Regions from separate parts of the Fictibacillus halophilus genome, predicted to be linked through region 1. Evidence: a T-box and tRNA genes for the amino acid it is inferred to sense, from the RefSeq annotation. Region 1 holds a T-box; the other holds one or more tRNA genes.
The links. A T-box is a leader RNA that pairs with one kind of tRNA and senses whether it is charged. The one in region 1 lies ahead of alaS (alanine--tRNA ligase), so its partner is inferred to be a tRNA-Ala.
Positions count from the first base shown of each region.

Region 2: it has a tRNA-Ala gene. The T-box ahead of alaS (alanine--tRNA ligase) is inferred to sense a tRNA for this amino acid. The anticodon was not compared.

Region 1 covers NZ_JAEACF010000001.1:2,088,417-2,091,846, forward strand. The annotation lists gene alaS (alanine--tRNA ligase) at 1-2,114, opposite strand, end outside; T-box leader at 2,469-2,689, opposite strand; gene I5J82_RS10980 (AI-2E family transporter) at 2,729-3,430, opposite strand, start outside.
Region 2 covers NZ_JAEACF010000001.1:2,400,188-2,403,617, forward strand. The annotation lists gene nagZ (beta-N-acetylhexosaminidase) at 1-1,443, opposite strand, end outside; tRNA gene I5J82_RS12480 (tRNA-Ala) at 1,851-1,926, shown strand; gene I5J82_RS12485 (YndM family protein) at 2,016-2,474, opposite strand; gene I5J82_RS12490 (hypothetical protein) at 2,829-3,430, shown strand, end outside.

The DNA.
Region 1 (3,430 bases):
GCGTTCTCACCCGTAACAGCTTCGATTCTGCGTGTTCCAGCACCGATACCTGATTCTGATACGATCTTAAACAAGCCGATCTCAGATGTGTTATTTACATGACACCCACCGCAAAGCTCAAGACTGTAGTCTCCTACTTTTACAACGCGTACTGTTTCACCGTACTTCTCTCCGAACAGTGCCATTGCTCCCATCGCTTTTGCTTCGTTAATGTTTTTAACCATCTTTTCGACAGGAATGTTGCCCCATACTTTTTCGTTTACGATCTCTTCGATCTTCTCAAGCTCTTCAGCTGAGATGCTTCCGAAGTGTGTGAAGTCAAAACGCAAACGACCTTCTTGTACAAGAGATCCTGCCTGATTGACGTGCGTTCCAAGCACATCTTTTAATGCTTGGTGTAGAAGGTGAGTAGCTGTATGGTTCTTCACTACTTTTGCACGAATTTCAGGGTCAACCTCAACAGAAACTTCCATATTGTTTTCGAGAACACCTTTTTCAACAACTACGGTATGAAGGTTTTGTCCGTTAGGTGCTTTTTGAACATCTTTTACTTTAAGTAAAAGCTCTTTACCTGTTATCGTTCCTTGGTCCGCGATCTGACCACCGCTTTCAGCGTAAAATGGTGTCACATCTAGAATGACCTGTGCTTCTTCTTCTGAAGCGACCATCGCCACTCGTTCACCGTTTTGTAGTACTTCTAAAATTTCCGCTTCTCCTGTTAAGTGGTCATAACCAGAGAACTCACTTTTCACGGTAATATCAGAAAGAACTCCACCTTGAACTTGCATGCTGTCTACTTCTTGTCTTGCCGCACGTGCACGTTCACGTTGAGCCTTCATCTCGTTTTCAAAGCCTTCTAAATCTACATCCATTCCGTTTTCAGCTGCATATTCTTGAGTGAGCTCAAATGGGAAACCAAACGTATCGTAGAGCTTGAATGCGTCTTTTCCGGAAATAACGTTTCTTCCTTCTTCTTTTTCTTTTGCCATCACATCTTCTAAGATGGCAAGACCTTCGTTGATCGTTTCATGGAATCGCTCTTCTTCAGTCTTGATAACTTTTTGAATGAACGGAACTTTTTCTTTTACTTCTGGGTAGAAGTCAACCATGATGTCTGCAACAGTTGGTACTAGTTCATACATGAAAGGCTTGTTGATGTTGATCTTTTTCGCAAAACGAATCGCTCTTCTGATCAAACGTCGAAGAATATATCCTCTTCCTTCATTTGATGGTAGAGCACTGTCACCAATCGCAAAACTTACCGTACGAACATGGTCAGCGATTACTTTAAACGCAGTGTCTGTCTCTGTGCTTAAGCCATAAGACGTGTCAGAAAGCTTTTCTGTTGCTTTGATGATTGGCATGAATAGATCTGTTTCAAAGTTCGTCTTTGTGTCTTGGATTACACAAACCATTCTCTCGAGTCCCATACCTGTATCGATGTTCTTCTTAGGAAGTGGTGTATATGTGCCATCCGGATTATGGTTGAACTGAGAGAACACAAGGTTCCATACTTCAAGATATCTATCGTTCTCTCCACCGGGATATAGTTCAGGGTCAGATAGATCGCTGCCGAAAGCTTCACCGCGGTCATAGAAGATCTCTGTGTTAGGCCCGCTCGGTCCCTCACCGATATCCCAGAAGTTTCCTTCCAATCGAATGATACGCTCTTCAGGTAATCCTATTTGTTTTGTCCAAATATCAAACGCCTCATCGTCTTCCGGGTGGATCGTCACAGAAAGTTTTTCAGGATCAAAGCCGATCCATTTTTCACTCGTTAAGAATTCCCATGCCCAAAGAATAGCTTCCACTTTAAAGTAATCACCGATCGAAAAGTTTCCTAGCATCTCGAAGAACGTGTGGTGCCTAGTTGTAATACCAACATTCTCGATATCGTTCGTACGGATCGATTTTTGTGCATTTGTGATACGAGGGTTCTCAGGAATCACGCGGCCGTCAAAGTATTTTTTAAGTGTTGCGACACCACTGTTGATCCATAAAAGAGTAGGATCTTCATGCGGAACTAAGGAAGCGCTAGGTTCTACACCATGGCCTTTTTCTTGGAAAAAATCAAGGAACATCTGTCTAACTTGAGCTGAAGTCAAATTTTTCATCGTTTTCATTCTCCTTTTTTAGATAAATATAAAAGACTGATTTCGTATTCATGTTGCTATTGAAGGTAGTTGATTTCCGCTCCAGGTCGCTCGCTTTCCATGGGGCGTGCGGTGAGCCTCCTGCCGCTTTGCGCCATTAGGAGTCTCCACCTGACCGCTCGTCCCATAGGAGTCTCGCCACCTTCCGCTGCAATCAACTTGCATAAGAAGAGAAAAGATCTAAAGCAACAATCTTTTAGAAAGAGCCTAGTTAAATAATGTAAGTGATTGAATTGGTAATTAGGTACAAAATCAAACCTAAACCTACAAACTTATGCCAAGTGGCAAAATAAAAAACTCCCATCCCTATAAAAAAACAGGGACGAGAGTTTGAATTCACGCGGTACCACCCTGGTTATATGCTTCAAATAAGCATATCACCTTGATTAAAGCCTTAACGCGGCATAACGGCAGATTTTCCTTCTGCACTCCAGAGTAGCTTTCTGCTTCGCTTCTTCCTAAAACATCTTTCAGCCGATGGATGTTTTTCTCTTTTGGAAGGACTGAAACGTACTTTTCTCTTTCAGCGATTTTTGATCTTCTAGCGTTAGTATACGTTTATTTATTCTTACTTGTCAATCGGATGATGATTGAAGTCGATGTTCCCTGATGTGTATGATAATGACCTTGATCACACTAAAAATCGGAACAGCTAAAATCATTCCTGGTACACCAGCCAATTCTCCGCCAAGCAATAATGAAAAAATAATAAAGACTGGATGGATATGCAGGTTCTTTCCGACAATAAATGGACCAAGGATGTTGCCTTCTATAAACTGCAGAACTAACATGATCCCGACGGTAATCCATACCATCTTCCAAGATATAGTTAAGGCGATCAACACGACCGGGATCGCCCCTAAGATCGGACCGAAGTATGGAATGATGTCCGTTATGGCGATTACGAGTCCTAATAGTATAGGATAAGGCATACCAACAACCCAAAGAGCAATCATGGCCGCAGCTCCTAGTATGGCACCTACAAACAACTGTCCTCTAATGTATCCTCCAAGTGATTGATCGATATCTTTTATTAAGTGCTTTCCTTCATAACGGTATTTTCTTGGTGTTAGGTACCAAAGTGCTTTTTTCAGCTTTTCAAAATCGTTTAAAAAATAAAACACTAAAAAAGGTACGACGATGATAACAAAGAAATAGTCTACAATTTTTCTTAATGAAAAGATCGCATTGGTCAATACATCCTGTGCGTTACTTTCCATTTTAACGATATAATTTTCTATTTTAGAATGAACCGAATACGGAAGTGCAGATGTTCC
Region 2 (3,430 bases), 310 kb from region 1:
TTTTTCTTCGACTGGCGTCTCGCTTACTTGTTTGTAAATTCCTCGATTCGCTTTTAACGTCAATAGACGCTCAACCGATTGATTCAATCTTTTTTCTGTAATTTCACCATTATCCACTGCCTGATACAGTCCATTTGCGACTTCTTCTAATCCCACTGGCATTAGTACGATGTCTGTTCCAGCATTTACTGCACGAATAGCAGTATCAACTGGACCAAAGTGATCTACTATGGCTTTCATATTTAGTGCATCTGTAGAAATAACGCCTTTAAAGCCCATTTCTTTTCGCACCAAATTCGTTAATACTTCATAGGACAATGTGGCTGGAAGATTGATTTCTGTTCCATCTTTTTTAGAAATAACAGTGGTCGGATCAATTTTAGGGAATGTTACATGAGCTGTTAATATAGCATCAATATAGTTATTGATCGCTTGCTGGAAAGGATATAGTTCAACTTCTAGGAGTCTCTCCTTTTCATGAGGAACAGAAGGCAGACCTAAATGAGAATCTACTGCTGTGTCTCCATGACCTGGGAAGTGCTTAGCCGTTGCAGCCATACCAGAATTTTGTAATCCCTTAATATAAGCAGTTCCTAAATCAGCGACTAGTTGTGGATCTTCACCGAATGAACGAACACCAATGACAGGGTTGTCTGGATTATTATTTACATCCAATGCTGGAGCTAGGTTCATGTTGATTCCTAATGAATGGAGTTCTGATCCAATGGCATGTCCGACAGATTCCGCCATCTCCGTTGATCTTGTGGCACCAAGCGCCATATTTCCTGGGAAATCGGTACCGCTCTGCAAACGTGTCACAATTCCACCTTCTTGGTCGATTGATACCAATAAACCATAATCTTCATTTGCCTTTTTATATTCATCGACTAATCTAACTGTCTGCTCTGTTGTTACTACATTTTCCCTAAATAGAATAACTCCACCTAGGTGGTATTTTTTTACAATCTCTCTAATCTCATCGTTCATTTCCGTTACAGGTTTCCCTTTCCAATTACGGAAATCTGGCATTAACATCTGGCCTACCTTTTCTTTTACTGTCATAGACTTAATCGCTTTTGTGATCACGTCATTTTTAGGGTTATTTTGTTTTAGGAATTCAGCCTTTCCATGTTTAACACGTATTCCAATCTTATCGAACGACTTCCCATCTGTAACTACGATCATTGTAGTCCCATTCTTACCGTTTAAGCTTACAAAGCCATCATTGTTCACTGAGGCAACCTTTTTATTCAGTGATTTCCATATTAGTTGATCTGTCACTTCGACATATGTTCCATCTTTACTTGTTAACAATGCGGCTAGATCTACGGTTTCACCATTAATGTCTTTACTAAGTTGCGGCATATTTTGAGCGATGATTAAACCTTCATTGCCTTTATGTTGGGTTGAAACACCTTCTGCCTTCCCAACCCCTGCAAACATAGGAACGATCAAAAGGGAAATTAAAAGAACATACCGAATGCTTATTGATGATTTCACAATACTAACCTCCTTAGAATTTGGTAGCGCTTTCTTTCTTTGTCACTTTTCGGTAGAAAAAAAGCGGTTCCTGTCGTAAGAAGACAAAACAGAACTTAAGTCCTTGAAACCACTAGGACTAGTTGTCTATACCAATTTGTCGAACTATACTTTTAAGGTAAGAAAGACTTATATTATTTTTAAACGTTTATCCATAGAGTTAAATCTTTAAGTGCAAGATTTAAGGTGAATATTTGGCAATGTTTGTTTATCATTATTTGAATTAAAAACGGGTGTTATGTAAAATTATCCAAAAAAGGACTTGCTCCGTTTTCTGAATAATTATATACTTTTCTATGTCAGTAATAACTGGGGGCTTAGCTCAGCTGGGAGAGCGTTTGGCTGGCAGCCAAAAGGTCAGCGGTTCGATCCCGCTAGTCTCCACCATCATATAAGTGACCATTCCCTTGAGATAGCTCAAGGGGTTTTTTAAAACAAAAAAGTATCATGCGTGTACATCATGATACTTCATGGAACTATTCTTCTTCTCTATTTTTATTCCTTGGGTCCTGTTCTTCAGCAAATTCAGTTGCATAGCGAAAACCTGGTCTGAATCTTCTTTGTTGTCTCTGCGTTCTATCTTTATTTTTTGAAGGCATGTGCTTTAATAAGTATTGATGAACAAAAACTTCCGTAGCAGTAATAATACCTGCTGCGATTACACTTCCCCACGCAATCTGCAAATAACCATTTAACAGGATTGATCCAAAGATCCAAACCACTACATAAGCTAAAATAAACTCTGCCATTAACGTATTCGTCTTACCTATTCTTGGCAGGAGAATACGGTCAGCTACGATGTAAGTGATTGCAGTTGTCGTAACCGCAAAGGAAACGATGTCACTAATTGATGCGTCGAAGAAAAGATCAAGTCCAATCCAAAATGCGATTAAACACACCATTAATTTCATAATAATGACTTTTACTTGTTCCATAAAAGAAATCCTCCTTTATCTGTTCCTAGTTTGCAACAAATAACGGAGGTTCATACTTCTTCATTTAAATGGATTTTCTACAACGTCTGATTTATTTAGATAGGCTGGAGAATCGTCTCATTTACCTTGTTTAGCATTGGACTTATCTTTCTATCGAACAAGAACAAGTTTAACCCTCCTCGACATACATGCTTAATAAATGACTTCTTTTAAACAAACAATCCACTATAGAGTTCGTATTTTTAAGAAAAAATCGTTCTTGTAACATTTATGAAATATTTCTGTAATATTAGTGAAACCATATTAGCACTTCTCTCGTCTAATAAATAACAAGACATTGAGGAGGATATAACATTGAAATTCAAAAAACGTACGGTGATTTTTACAGCAACTGCATTACTAACAATTGGAGTATTAAATAATAATGATTTTGAGAGCAAGGTAAAAGCGACAGAAACAAAAGTTCCTATTAAAAATGAGGCAATCGCTCCTAAACAATACAATGAAGCTGCAATAAAACAAAAGGATATTGAAGAAGATGCAAAATTGCTAGCAGCATTGAAAGTGAACGTTCCTGTTCAACCTCAAAATGAAGAAGCAGTTCAAAAATCAGTTGAAAAAGAAAAAGTAGAACAGCCACAGATTTCCGAAGAGCCTAAAGAAAATAAAACCCAAACAACAAAACCTGAACCAAAGCCTGCAGTTCAGCCACAAACAAAAAATGAGGAGGCAACACCTAAACAAGAAGAGCAAGCACAGTCGAATAAGCCTGAAACTAAAATCATCGACGGTTACACATATGTTAGTTTAATGGATGACACACATGAGAACTTAAAACATTTAGTAGCCATCGCAAAGAAACATAATGCTTCTCTTTATGCGATTGAAGATAGTGATTGTTTTGTGATGTATGATAATTCTACCGATCAAATAATTTCGAGTTTTAGCACGGGTAT